Regions from separate parts of the Nocardia sp. NPDC024068 genome, predicted to be linked through region 1. Evidence: riboswitches for the same ligand, from Rfam matches in the RefSeq annotation. Region 1 holds a riboswitch; each other region holds the start of a gene.
The links. Region 1 has a riboswitch for cobalamin ahead of AB0F41_RS24035 (ABC transporter substrate-binding protein). Riboswitches for the same ligand answer to the same signal wherever they lie in the genome.

Region 1 (3,445 bases):
TATGCCGGGTCAGCAGTGAGATACGCCCGACCTCGAGCCGCCGTGCCTGCACGATATACGGCTGCTCCATCACATCGATCACTCCTGCCCGGATCAGGCGCACCAGTGGTGCGGCGATCCGCGCCACCGTGACGGTCAGCGGGAGCACCAGATATTCGGGCCGTTCGAGCAGCGTGGACAGATCGGCGCCGAGGAAGGTCGCGGGCAGCAGGTCCAGCCGCACCGACAGGAAGGCCACCAGCAGGACGGCGAGCACGAAATCGGGAATCGAGTCGAAGCCGATGCTGATCGTCGTGATCCACCGGTCGCGCCCCGAGCCCGGGCGCAGGCCCGCGGCGAAACCGGCGCCCACCGCCACCGGCACCAGCAACACGAGGGTCAGCAGGGTCAGCAGCCCGGTGGTGAGGAACGGACCCGCGATCACCGAGCCGACGCTCGCACCACTGGCGTAGGAGGTACCGAAATCGCCGGTCACCGCCCCGCCGATCCAGTCGAGGAAGCGGGTCACCGGCGAGACGTCGAGGCCGATCAGTTCGCGCGCGGTGGCGCGCTGCTCCTCGCCGAGAAGGGTGTTGTTCTGGATATCGGCGGCGTCCCCGGGGAGCAGTAACGAGAGCACGAAGACCAGGACCAGCAGTACGAACAGCTGGCCTACACCGATGACGAGGCGCCGCGCCACCAGCCGGCGAAGCGAACGCGGGTTCCGCGGCACCGACCGGTTACCGGATCCCGACGACGACCCTGTCGTCGCCGTACTGCCACACCACACCGGCCTCGGCGAAACCCGCGTCGCGCGCGTCCGGGACGGGCGGCGTCATCGCGCGGTGACCCTGTCGAACCGTGCCCAGCCATGCGAATTCGGGACCCCGGCGGGAAGCCCCTGGTAGCCGGAGCGGGCCGCACTGTTCCACGGTGTGGTGCCGAAGAACACGAAACCTCCTCGGTCGTAGAGTATTTCGTGCATCGTGCGATAGATGGCCGCCCGGTCCTCCACTTCCGGTGTCGCCTGGGCGGCCGTGTACAGCCGGTCGAACTCCGGGTCGGACCACTTGGTCCGGTTCTGCGGCGAGGTGGTCAGCAATCGCGACGCGAAATGGTTGGGAATCGGCAATGGACCGGACTGGCCCATCGTCAGATGCCCGGTCTTCAGCGCATCGGTGTAGTAGCTGTCCTTGGAACCGAGCACCACGTTCACCCGCGCCCCGCAGGCGGCCGCCTGGTCGGCGAACAGCCGGGCCGCCTCGACGAATCCGTAGACCACCGGCGCGGTGAACAGGTCGAAGGTCAGGTCCCGGACGCCCGCCCTGCGCAACAGCCGGCCGGCCTCGTCGGGGTCGTATTCGTGCTGCGGGAGATCGGCGTAGTACTGATTCCCCTTTCCGAACACATCGTTGGACACCTCGCCCTGACCCTCGAGGGCCACCTTCACCAGCTCCCGGCGGTCGAACATCCGCATCACCGCCCGGCGCACGTCCGGCTTGTCGAACGGCGGCCGATCGGTTTTCATGGCGAAGAAGTAGATACCGCTGTTCGGCGTCGACACCAGGTCCAGATCGCTACCGCCCGCCAGGGTCCGATGAGCGGACGGGGTGAGGTTGTCGGCATAGTCGATCTCCCCGCTGCGCACCGCGTTCACCCGGGCATCGGCTTCGGCGCTCACGATCCGCAGTTCCCCGATCCCGGGCTTCCCGTCCCAGTAGTGCTCGTTGGCGGTCGCGACGAACCGCCGGCCGGGCTCGAAGGAACGGAAGACGAACGGGCCGGTACCCACCGGACGAGTGAAATCGGCCGCGCCGTCCTGCACGATCTTGGTTCCGTACACCGACAGCGCGATGAGGAACTCGAACGACGGCTCTTTCAGCACGATCTCGACAGTCCGGTCGTCGATGGCCCGGCAGCCCGGAAGATCGACCTGGGCGAGCGAGGACGCGGCGATGAACGGACGCTTCTGCGCGGGCCCGAGCACCCGGCCCAGGGTGTACAGCACATCGCGGGAGGTGAATTTCCTGCCGTCGTGCCATCGCGCGTCACGGAGTGCGATCCGCCACCGGGTTCCGTCCGCGTTCGGCTCCCCCGATTCCGCCAGCCGCGGGATCGGGGCCATCGTCTCGTCGCATTCGAAGAGGCCGTCGTAGACCGACTTCATCCGCGCCTCGTCGATGAACAGGGTGTTCACCCCGGGGTCGATCCCTTCTCCGGCGCCGGAACCCTGGAACGCCGCGGTGAACACATCGGTGCGAGCGCTCGCCTCGTTCCCGCATCCGGCGGCCAGCGCCGCGGCGGCGACCGCGCTACCGGCCAGGAAAGATCTCCGGCTCAACAGCAGTGGGGTCGGCATATCGGACTCCTGTCGCGTCGGGCCGTGCACGCGACAGACATGCGAAACACACCGCACAGCGGCGCGTTCGGCGCATCGACCAATACCCACGTGATCATGACCGTTCCAATACTTCATCCGCGGGTATCTGGCTCCGGCCCGCGTACGGGCCTCACAGTTGCGGGACAGCGCCGGTTTCGCACCGGTCTTCCCCGCGGACATCGCAGACATTACCGAAGGACTTTCCGGTAGACCATGCAGCCCGATCCGATAGGGCGGCAATCCAATCGAACGGCCTCCCGGCGACACGGCACCACCACCGGAAACAGCCCGGCCGGCGCGGTGCGACCGGAGATCCCCGGCGAAAGACATCGCTCGATCCCGGCGATGAAGCGAACCCCCGGCATGTGACCCAGACCGCGACCGGCCCACGTTTGCCCCTGATCACCGGGGGTAGTTATTCAAGCGGGAGTGCTCTCGTCGTGGCCGGCCCCCGGGGGCCGCTCGGGAGGGGGCGGTCGACGAGCAACAGGTGGCTAGGAGAGTCGGGTGTCGGTAGTTCTCGTGCTTCAGGCACGCGGTCTCGGTGATCTGCTCACTGCGGTCCCGGCACTGCGCGCGCTGCGACGGGCGCGCCGCAACGACCATCTCGTCCTCGCCACTCCGCACCGGTTGCGCCCTATCGTCGATGTGATCGCCTCGGTGGACGAGATCCTGCCGATCGCCGACCCGCAGGGCTTGCGCTGGGACGGTCCCCCGCCGAAGCTCGCCGTCAATCTGCACGGCGCGGAGGCCACCGCCATCGTCGAGCTCACCAAAACCGGCGCCGAGCGGATCCTCACCTATCGGAACCCGGCGTTCCCGGAGATCCCCGGACCCGACTGGCTCGCCGATCGCCATCCGATCGACCGCTGGTGTCATCTGCTCGAATTCGACGGGATCGGCGCCGACCGCCGTAATCTCGGCCTGGTCCCCCCGGTGGCCACCACCAGCCATCGCGACTGCGTGGTGGTGCATATCGGCGCCGGCGCGGCCGCACGGCGCTGGCCCGCCGACCGGTTCGCGGCCGTGATCCGCCATCTACTGGTGCTCGGGCACGAGGTGGTGCTCACCGGCGACGAATGCGAT
Region 2 (3,445 bases), on a different contig from region 1:
CGATATCCCCGTGCAGGCGGTAGCCCTGAGGGGTCCGCTCGAACGAATTCGCGAAATAGCGGCCCGCCACCGGCCCGAAGTATTCGACGAGCGCGTCACTGTCGCGGAAGGGCTGCGGCCACGCCTCGACCATCGCCGCCCAGTGCTCGGCCGTGCGACCGGTGAAATCGGCCGCCATATCCTCCACCACCAGCGCCCGCACCCGCTCCGGGCATGTGGCGGCGAAAACCCACCCGTGCAGGCCGCCCATCGAATGACCGATGACCACCATCGGCTCGGTGATCCCGGCGGTCGCGGCGGCCAGATCGGCCACGAAGGCATCGGTGCCCGGTTCGGCGGGCGCGGGACGGCCGTGCCCGGCGGCGTCGAAGGTGTACACCCGGCCGTAGCCGCGCAGCCATTCGACCTGGTCAACCCAGGTTCGGGCACTACCCATCAGACCGTGCAGGAGCAGTATGGGGGTGCCGGCCCCGCCCTCGTCGTGCAGCATCGGCCGAGTCTAATTCGGATTGCCGCGTTCACGAGCGGGCCCACCCGGGTCGGCGGCGACCGAGCGGAGGAGCGAGTGCCCGAGGTCGGCAGGGCCCCGTCCCCGTCCCGCCGGAGGCGGGGCACTATGGACCCATGGCTGTTGTGAAGATCAATGCGATCGAGATCCCCGAGGGCGCGGGCCCCGAGCTGGAGAAGCGGTTCGCCCACCGCGCGCACGCTGTCGAGAACTCGCCCGGGTTCCTCGGCTTCCAGCTGCTGCGGCCGACCGCCGGGGAGAACCGGTATTTCGTGGTCACCCAGTGGGATTCCGAGGAGTCGTTCGCCGCGTGGCGGGACGGGCCGGCCAAGGAAGCCCACGCCGGGCAGCAGAACAAGCCGGTGGCCACCGGCGCTTCCCTGCTCGAGTTCGAGGTGGTTCTGGACGTGGCGGGTAAGCCCGCTTCCTGATTTCGCATGGCGAATACACCGGTCACGGCACCCGCGGGTGCCGTGACCGGTGCTGTTTCGCCGACGGGATATTGACGACCAGGCCCGATGGTGTCAAAGTTCCGAGGGTAAGCGAAGGTGAGGCGGTAATCCGGTGGGAACCCGGAGCGGTCGCGCCACTGTAAGCCCATTCCCCTGCGGGGTGGGCGGAGCCAGACACCGGCATCTTCGCGAAACCCGCGACCGGACGCGAGCATCCGGATGAGGAGGAACCATTATGGCCATCGCCCACGCCCCGTCCCGGGGCGCCGACACACTGGCGACCGTACTCGTCACCGTCGGTGTCGTTCTGCTGGCATTGCTCACGCTGTACCTGGTCGGTTTCGATCAGGGCGCCATCTCGCGCAGCGGGATGTTCATGCATGAGCTGATGCACGACGGACGACATCTGCTCGGTGTGCCGTGCCACTGACCGGATCATTCGGCACCCTGCTGATCCGTGGGCTTCTCGCCGGTCTGATCGCCGGTCTGCTGGCCGGGATCGTCGGTAATTTCATCGGCGAACCCAAGGTGGACGCGGCGATCGCCATCGAAGAGGCGGCGGCCGCACCGGCGGAGGAGTCCCACGGAGCCGAGGCCGGGCACAGCCACGGCGAAGCGGCCGGAGGCGGGCACAGCCACGGCGAGGACGAGGCCGTGGTCAGCAGGCCGTGGCAGAAGTTCGGGCAGTTCCTGGCGAACGCGCTGGCCGGAATGGCCTTCGGTGCGATCGTCGCGACCGCGGCGCACTACGCCCGCCGATTCACCTCGATTCCGGGGCCGCGACTGGTTCTCGGGCTCGGCGTGGCCGGTTGGCTCGCGGTGGTGATAGTGCCGTTCTTCAAGTACCCGGCCAATCCGCCGGCGGTGGGCGACCCCGAAACGATCAACGACCGCACGCTGCTCTGGGTGGCTGCGGTGGTCCTGGGTCTCGTAGCCGTCGCGGCGGCGGTTTTCGTCTGGAACCTGCTGCGTGCGCAGCTCGGTTCACTCCGGCTCGTCGTCGGCGTCGCGGCGTTCGTGCTGGTGGTGACGCTGGGATACATCCTGTTGCCCGGAGTGAACGAAGTGGGGACGGATTTCCCGGCGAGCCTGCTGTGGGAGTTCCGCACCGCGTCGCTGGCGGTGTCCACCACCCTCTGGCTGAGTATCGGACTCGTTTTCGCGGTCATCACCGAATGGCTGGAACGGAGTAGTACCCGGGTACCCGAACCGGTCGCTACGGCGGGGTGATTCCGGCACCGGTTCGCCGAGGGCAGTGTCGGCGGTATGGATTCCACCGATACCCGCCCGGCGGTCCGGAGCCGCGTTCAGCAGGCCCGTAGGCTCCCCCAGCACCGTCCTGCAGCCGTGACCACAGCCTTTGTGGCGTTACTGGCCGCGGTGGGGTTCGGCGTGGCGGAGACGGCGATACGGAGCGCGGAGGTACTACTCGGCGAATCCGATGTCACCGTGGCCTCGATGACCACCGTATGGCTGCTGCGCGCAGCCATATACGGGCTGGTGACCGTGGCCGCGTGGCGAATGTTGCGTGGCGGCCGGTGGGCGCGTCTCGCGCTCACCGGCGGTATCGGGGTGATCGGACTCGTCTCGCTGGTCATCGAACCGCTCTCCGCGCTCGCCGCCGACGGCATCGACCTGTCGGCGGTCACCTGGGCCGCCGTGCTGGTGGCGATCATCCGTATCGGGCATATCCTCGCGGTATTGATCGCTGTCCCCGCGATGTATACGCCCGCGGCGCGGGCCTGGTTCGGCTCCGCGGCGTGAAGGGCGGCCTGCCCGGGCTCCACACACGACGCGGGAGCCCGGGATCCGCTCAGGATTCCAGCGCGGCGTCGAGCGTTATATCGCCCACACCGGTCAGCGCCTTGCTCACCGGGCAACCGGCTTTGGCGGCCGCGGCGGCCGTCGCGAAACCGGCTTCGTCGAGCCCGGACACCCGGCCGCGGACGGTGAGCGCGATCCGGCTGATCCGGAAACCACCGGCCGGATCCGGGCCGAGGGTGACCGCCGCGGAGACGTCGAGACTCTGCGGGGTGCCCCCGGCGTTGGCGATCTCATTCGACAGCGCCATCGCGTAGCAGGACGAATGCGCCGCCGCGATGAGTTCCTCCGGGCTGGTCGTGCCGTCGGCGTCCTCGGCCGACCGTTTGGGGAAAGACACCTCGTACTTGCCGACTCCGGAGCTGACCAGGTCGACCTGGCCGGAGCCGTCCTGCAGGCCGCCGGTCCAGGCGGTGCGCGCGGTACGTGTGGGCATCACGATCCTTTCGAAGACTATTGATTTCGCGTCCGTTCCGAACCTACTCGCACCTGTCACACCGTGGCGGTTGTTCGTTCGTCGAGCCGGGCCAGCACCGCCGGCCAGGCGTCGTGGTGCCGGTTCCGGGCCGCTTCGCCGGCAAACCCGCTGTGCCGCAACCGCAACCTGATACCCCGCGGCTGCTTGACGAACTCGACCCGGACCACGGTTTCCGCGCCCTCGGTT
Region 3 (3,445 bases), on a different contig from region 1:
ACGATCACATCCGGCTTCCGTTCGGCGACCTGCTCCCAGGAGACGTTCATCCAGCGCTCGGGCACATCGGCGAAGACGTTCACGCCGCCGGCCGCTTCGATGAGGGCGGTGGCCATACTGTTGCCGCCGGTGGTCGCGGCGGTGGCGGCGCCCGAGGCGTAGAGGAACACCCGGACCGGCTCGCGGTCGCCCACCCGCTCCCGCACCGCGTCCAGCCGGGCGCGCAGTGCGTCGACCGAGGCGGCGGCGCGATCGGGCACCCCGAAGATGGCGCCGATGGTGGTGATCTCGGCGAAGATATCGTCGATCCGCACCGGCCCGGTCGCACAGCCTTCGCTGTTGAGGTGGGTTTTGATACCGAGGTCTCCGAGCTGCTGCCGGGTATGGCCGGTCTTCTCGCTGAACCCGTCCGGATAACCCGAATAGACGAAATCCGGTTCGCTGTCGATCAGCTGTTCCATCGTCGGCTGTTCCGAGGACAGGATCGGCACCCGCTGGTAGTCGCCGGTGTAGGCGGGGGCGATCTCCCGGCCCCGCAGATACGAGGTGCCCACCATCCGATCGGCGAGGCCGAGTTCGAGCATCGTCTCGGTGGCATTGGAGGTGAGGGTGACCGCACGTTCGGGAACGCCCGCGTACTCGGTGGTGATACCGCAGTTGCCGGAGTCCACGAAATGCGCGCCCGCGGCGGACGCGGTATCGGTGTCCTGCACCGCCTGACCGCACGCGACCAGCGTCAGCGTCGTTCCGAGGGATAGGGCTCCGGCGGCCAGCCGGCGCGTGAGGGCCGGGGAGGCGGGATTTTTCCGGGACACGATGTTCCTTCCCGAGGTCACACGCCTCGAAAGCGGAGCCCGGCAGCTGAGCGACCTGGCTTACCGCATCCGAGGATGCCGATCACAGTGGCGGGACCGCGCCGGATTCACACCGGACTTCCACTCATGATTGCTGCCGGAGTGGATGGGACCAGGTGATGATACCGAGCTCCGAACTGGACGGTTGATTCAGAGTGTCCGCGTGGCGATGCGCCGTGAACAGCCGGGGCAGGCCTTCGGTCAACGGTGAGCCGTCGCAATCCGCACTCAGGGGTCGCCTCGGGTAGGTTTCGCCGTATGACGTCTGCGGATCGGGGTCCGGTGTTCGACGGCGTGCAGATCGGCCGACCGGCGACCGGGGCGTTGGTCGACGCCGGATACCGGTCGATCACCGACCTACCGCCGAGGCTCGAGGAACTGCTTGCCCTGCACGGTGTGGGTCCGCGGGCGATCCGGCTCCTCGACGACGCTCGCCGCGGAGAAGCGACCTGATCGACACCACACTGCCGCACCCGGACCGTTCCGGCCCGGCCTCGACGCCATCATCGACGCATCCCGGCAATGCCTGCGGAAATCTGTGCTGACCCTCCGAGAGCAGCGATAGCGGTATAGCGGATCAGCGGTGAATCCGCAGGTCCGGCCAGGGTGGGCGGCGCAGGACGGCCAGGCTGCCGATCACGGCCGCCAGCAGTCCGATCACCTCCCCCAGCAGGGCGATGCGGTTCACGTCGACGGCCGGAACCCAGGTCGCCGCGCCGTCGTGGACGACGAAGACACCGGCCGGTCGCATGGTGGTGCTCAGGATGCTGCGGCGCGAGACCGTGATGACGATCGCCCCCTCGGCCGTTTCGAACGGTTCGCCGTAGATCGGCGTGGTGTCGACGGCCGGTATGCCCAGTCGTTCGCGCACGGTCACAGCACAACCTTTCCGTCCGGATCGATACGCCAGCCCGGGTTGTGCGCGATCTCCCAGACGACCCCGTTCGGGTCGGCGACGTGACCGTTGAAGATCCCGCCGAATTCGCTCTCCCGCGGCGTTTTGAGGATCGTGCCGCCCGCGGCGACCATGGCCTGCACCGTGCTCAGTACCTGGTCGCGATCACCGACGTTATGCGAGAGGGTCAGCCCGGAGACCGCCGCGCGATCGGACCCGTCGGCGATATCGGCGTTGAATTTCTCCGCGAGGAAGAATCCCAGCACGAGTCCGGACGCGATCTGAAAGAAGATGATCTCACCCGGCACGTCCATCAGCGGTTCCCAGCCCAGGCCGTCGACGTAGAAACGCCGGGCCGCATCGAGGTCGGCGGTCGCGATCGTCAGGAAATGCGCCTGCTGCTCCACGAATCCTCCTCGTCGTCCGGCCGGCAGCGAACCGCCGCCAGCCTACCGCCGCATCCCTGTCGAGACGCCGAATCGGCGCGGAGGCGCGGCACATACCGTCGGCGGAGAGGCACACCCCGCGGAGCCTCTCCCGCCCGGCTCGCTACCCCGGACCGTTCAGGCGGCGGCCCATTTCTCGGGGTGCAGGTAGTGCTGGGTGAGGGCGTTGGCATGCCCGTGGCCGAAACCGTGTGCGGTCTTCAGGAGGTCGACGAGTTCCTTGTGCGACGACAGCCCGGATTCGCGGAGGACGGCTTTCCATTCGTCGATGCCGCGCCCGTATTTCGCTTCGATGGACGGGAAGTAGGACGCGGGGCCCTTGGGGGTGTTCGGCATCGTCGATCTCCTTGCTCGTGTGAATCCTGATCAGAAGACGAACGACCGAGCAGGGATTCATCGGAGGACCACGGATTGTGTCAGGCGTCACTCTCGGGACGAATGAAGCGGCAGGTTGTTCCGTGGGGTCCTGCGCACGGCTCGATCTCGCGCGCGGCGTGCCGTTCCACAGGGTCCAGAAGTCGTAGTCGGCAGCTCGAGATCATGGCGGGCACTGGAACTTCCCCTCTCGGGCGATACTCGACACGCGCGTCATGCTCAGCTCCGGTAAATACGTGGGCTGTGGAGACTGTCGCTGCCGCCGATCGGGCAACCGATGCATCCGGGTGGCCGGCTGGTTCCTGTCGGCTCCCCTTGCCGCGGAACCTCCTCCTACGTCGATGGTCGCCCCCGCAAGGGGCTCGATGCTCCGCCCTGACCAGCTCGGCCTCGGACTCGGCGGGCAGGATCGCGTTTTCCCTGAGCGACGGAGCCCATTCCATTGCCGTCAAATGCGGTGGCCAGGACGGCCGTTGTCGACGAAAGGAGTTCGCTGGCCGAAGGATTCGGCCTGGTAGGCACACACCCTGCAGTTCGTTCATCGCCTATACAGAATGGGCGCAGATAAAATCACACCCGATATGGTAACGATCAAAAGGAATTAGCGAATGTCCGACGATATGGACGATTGGAACAGCATTGTACGAACCCTGCTCAACCACGTCCGGTTCGAACCTCGCATCGATGAGGCAGTAGCGCGCAATGTGGCGGTCGCTCTCGTCGAAGACCCCCTGTGGAAACTCACTCCGGACCAGGAGTACGAAATACTGTCCACTGCACTCCGAAACCTGTACCCGGTGCCACCGGAGCGCCCTTCGAAGATGGATGATAGAGAAGTCCTGGACTTTCTATCCATGATCGTCTCCCAGATGGAC
Region 4 (3,445 bases), on a different contig from region 1:
CGGTCAGCTGATAGGGGACCGCACCGATCGAGCGCACCCAGTCGGGAGTGAGGCCGGTCGACTCCTTGAAACCGTAGTTCCACCCGGCGAAGACGAAATCGGGTTCGGCTGCCTGGACCACCTCGCGGGTGAACGCGTCACCCAGCGACGGCGTGCGTTCGAATTCGTCCTTCCATGGGGAGGTGGCGATATCGCGGTCCTTGCCGGGATAACTGCCGTAGCCCACCAGCCGGTCGGCGAGACCGAGGGCGAACATCATCTCGGTGATACCGGTGTCGTTGGTGACCACCCGCTCGGGAACACCGTCGACGGTGAGCGGGGCGCCGCAGTTGGTCACCGTCACCGGATCGCCGGACGCCGCGGCGGCCGGTTCCTGGAGTTCGGCGCCGCATGCCGCCGAGAAGAAGGCGGCGGCCGCCAGAACCATGGTGCCGATCGGCCGGGAAATACGCATCTAGCAGTCCTTTTCGTCGAAGATGACCTGCGGGACACCCAGCCGGGGATGGGTGACGATATGGCCGCCGATCGAGAACCAGCGGCCGATCACCTCCGCGGTGATCACCTCGTGCGGAGTACCGGAGCAGACGAGCCGGCCTCGGTGCAGGACGAAGAGCCGATCACAGTGCTGCGCGGCCAGATTGAGATCGTGCAGAGCCGCGATCACGGTGATACCCAGGCTCCGGGCCGCGGACAGGACACTGTACTGGTGCTGGACATCCAGGTGATTGGTCGGTTCGTCGAGGACCAGCACTCGCGGCTGCTGCGCCAGTGCCCGCGCGATCAGCACCCGCTGACGCTCGCCGCCGGACAGGGACAAAAAACCGCGGTCGGCGAGATGGGCGATATCCGCGGTCGCCATCGCCGCCGCGCAGATCTCGCGGTCCCGCCGGCGCGTACCGCGCAGCAGGGCGGTATGCGGCAGGCGGCCGGTCGCGACGATCTCGGCGGCGGTGAAATCGAAGGGTGTGGTCGCATCCTGGGTCAGTGCCGCCACCTGCCGGGCGTTCTCGCGCATACCGACCGCGGCGATATCGGTCCCGTCCACCAGGACCCGCCCGGCGGCCGGTGACAGCGCACGGTACAGGCAGCGCAGCAGCGTGGACTTACCGCTGCCGTTGGGGCCCACGATCCCCACGAACTGCCCGGATCCGGCGGCCAGCGTGACCGCCTCGACGATCGGCGTGCCGTCGATCTCGACCGTGACGTCCTCGTAGACGACTCGCATCAGTCCTGTCCCATCAGCGCGCCGCGCCGGCGCATCAGCAGTACGAACACCGGCACTCCGACCGCGGCCGTGATCGCGCCCAGCGGTAGCTCCTGCGGCGGGATCAGCGTGCGCGCCAGCAGATCTGCGGATACCAGGAACACGGCGCCCAGCAGCGGGGTGACGGCGATGAGCCGCCGGTGATCGGCGCCCACCAGCAGCCGCGCCACATGGGGCACCACCAGCCCGACGAATCCGACCGCTCCGCAGACCGCGACGAAACACCCCGTCATCGCGGCGGAGACCACGAAGAGCAGCAGCCGGAACCGGGAGGCGGAAAGACCCAGCGCGGCACTGACCTCGTCACCCATCGCGAGGGCATTCAATTGCCGGGCGCATACCGCGAGCACCGCCAGACCGAGCACCGCCACCACGGCGACCAGGGGCACCATCTGCCAGGTGGCGCCCGCCAGGCTGCCCAGCAGCCAGAACATCACCGACCGTGCGGCGTCGCCGTGCGGTGCCAGGAAAACCAGCACGGTGGTCGCGGCGGAGAAACCGTAGCCGACGGCTGTACCGGTGAGCACCAGTCGCAGCGGCACCAGCCCGGCCGCCGATCGGGCCATCAGATAGACGAGTACCGTGGCGCCGAGCGCCCCGGCGAACGCGGCGGTGGACAGGGCGTAGATGCCCAGCGCCCCGAAGACACCGAAGAGAACCACGGCAGTGGCGCCGACCGAGGCGCCCGAGGAGATCCCCAGCACGTACGGGTCGGCGAGGGCGTTGCGGACCATGGCCTGTACGAGCAGGCCCACGCCGCTGAGCCCGGCGCCGACGAGTGCCGCCAGCAGCACCCGGGGCAGCCGCGACTCGATCACGATCCGGTAGTTCGCGGTATCGGCGGCGGCGACCGTTCCGCCGGTGAGTTCGGCCCACAGGAAGCCGACTGTGGCACGCCACGGGATATGCGCGGTCCCCAGCGCCAGCGCCAGCGCGAGCACCGAGACCACCGCGAAGGCGAGGGCCAGCCCGGCGATCAGCGCGGCCGGGGGCGGCCGGTGCGATTCGAGCGCCCTCATCGGGCCGTATCCACCCGCTCCGTCCGGACGTCGTGCTGTGCAGACATGCGAGTACCGCGACCCATGACCTCGTCAACCGTTCCCTCGGAGTCGACCGAAGACCACACCGTCGGCGTGGTCACGCCGGCAGGTCTTCGGACTCGCGGACCCGGCGCCGGAGACTCCGGCGCCACCTACTGGCGGTCGCTTCCCGGGCGCGGGCCCAGTGCTGATGACCGCGGTCGTTTCCACATACCGCTGCGGGGCAGCTCCGGATTCACACCGGATTCCCTCTTACGAACCATCTGTCCAGGACAGGCGGTAACCGAGCGCCCGGACACCGTAGCATTCGCCCACGCCCGGCCCGGACGGTCATCGTGCTATCCGCAGAGCCGGGATCAGCCGGGCGGCGTCGTCCACAGTGCACTGATCGGGAGGCAGGAGAATTTCTCGCCGAACGGTAGCTGCTGGTCACCGCAATAGAGAACGTAGCCTGCGGCGAATCGGTCGCCCAGACGGCTTTCGAGGTGGCGCAGCCCCCGAAAGTCTTCGGCACGGACGGTTTCCGCTGCCTTGACCTCGATGCCGATCACCCGGCCCGCATTGTTCTCCAGAACCGCGTCGACTTCGTGGCCGTCACGGTCGCCGAGAACGAAAGTCTCGATCAGACCGCCGGTGGTGACATCGTTGCCGACTCCGGTCAGCAGGTACGTCGCGAGTCCGGAGGCGGTGAAAACCAGTTTGGGAGTGGAAACGGCACGATAGGTCGCATTCGCCGACCATGCGGGTATCAGCGGGTCTGCGCGTCGTCGAGGTAGCGGCATTCTCGAACTCATCTACCGGTCGTTGTGGATCTGCCGTAGTCGTGATTGTGGGTCTGCCGCCGTACCCGCCTCGCTCGGTCCACCGAGGTTTCGAGGGGTGTGGGACTCAGGCCCGCGACCCGAACCGTTCCAGCACGGCACTGGCCTCCTGGCTGGCGGTGCCCCCCTCGGCCAGATGGGACATGGTTTCCGGGATCGCCCGCCCGTGATGGGCCATGGCCTGGGCGTAGAGGCGGCCGGCGCGGTAGGAGGAGCGGACCAGCGGCCCGGCCATCACTCCGGCGAAACCGATCTCCTCGGCGGCCTTCGAATGCTCGACGAACTCTTCGGGTTTCACCCAGCGATCCACCGGATGGTGG

Region 2: it holds a riboswitch for cobalamin, as region 1 does, so the genes downstream of both, AB0F41_RS29785 (CbtB-domain containing protein) here and AB0F41_RS24035 (ABC transporter substrate-binding protein) in region 1, are expected to answer to the same signal.
Region 3: it holds a riboswitch for cobalamin, as region 1 does, so the genes downstream of both, AB0F41_RS14430 (ABC transporter substrate-binding protein) here and AB0F41_RS24035 (ABC transporter substrate-binding protein) in region 1, are expected to answer to the same signal.
Region 4: it holds a riboswitch for cobalamin, as region 1 does, so the genes downstream of both, AB0F41_RS14865 (iron ABC transporter permease) here and AB0F41_RS24035 (ABC transporter substrate-binding protein) in region 1, are expected to answer to the same signal.

What each region holds. Positions count from the first base shown of each region.
Region 1 is NZ_JBEZYU010000042.1:31,514-34,958, reverse strand. Features, by position in the region: gene AB0F41_RS24040 (ABC transporter permease) at 1-712, opposite strand, end outside; gene AB0F41_RS24035 (ABC transporter substrate-binding protein) at 815-2,338, opposite strand; cobalamin riboswitch at 2,439-2,561, opposite strand; gene AB0F41_RS24030 (glycosyltransferase family 9 protein) at 2,867-3,445, shown strand, end outside.
Region 2 is NZ_JBEZYU010000082.1:2,200-5,644, reverse strand. Features, by position in the region: gene AB0F41_RS29795 (alpha/beta hydrolase) at 1-490, opposite strand, end outside; gene mhuD (mycobilin-forming heme oxygenase MhuD) at 625-939, shown strand; cobalamin riboswitch at 1,019-1,161, shown strand; gene AB0F41_RS29785 (CbtB-domain containing protein) at 1,196-1,390, shown strand; gene AB0F41_RS29780 (CbtA family protein) at 1,381-2,190, shown strand; gene AB0F41_RS29775 (hypothetical protein) at 2,308-2,724, shown strand; gene AB0F41_RS29770 (OsmC family peroxiredoxin) at 2,774-3,217, opposite strand; gene AB0F41_RS29765 (SRPBCC domain-containing protein) at 3,274-3,445, opposite strand, start outside.
Region 3 is NZ_JBEZYU010000014.1:17,505-20,949, reverse strand. Features, by position in the region: gene AB0F41_RS14430 (ABC transporter substrate-binding protein) at 1-815, opposite strand, end outside; adenosylcobalamin (AdoCbl) riboswitch at 817-966, opposite strand; gene AB0F41_RS14425 (helix-hairpin-helix domain-containing protein) at 1,113-1,307, shown strand; gene AB0F41_RS14420 (hypothetical protein) at 1,432-1,731, opposite strand; gene AB0F41_RS14415 (VOC family protein) at 1,728-2,156, opposite strand; gene AB0F41_RS14410 (DUF4287 domain-containing protein) at 2,313-2,531, opposite strand; gene AB0F41_RS14405 (hypothetical protein) at 3,179-3,445, shown strand, end outside.
Region 4 is NZ_JBEZYU010000014.1:96,512-99,956, forward strand. Features, by position in the region: gene AB0F41_RS14855 (ABC transporter substrate-binding protein) at 1-448, opposite strand, end outside; gene AB0F41_RS14860 (ABC transporter ATP-binding protein) at 455-1,225, opposite strand; gene AB0F41_RS14865 (iron ABC transporter permease) at 1,225-2,283, opposite strand; cobalamin riboswitch at 2,391-2,607, opposite strand; gene AB0F41_RS14870 (DUF4143 domain-containing protein) at 2,661-3,098, opposite strand; gene lipA (lipoyl synthase) at 3,193-3,445, opposite strand, start outside.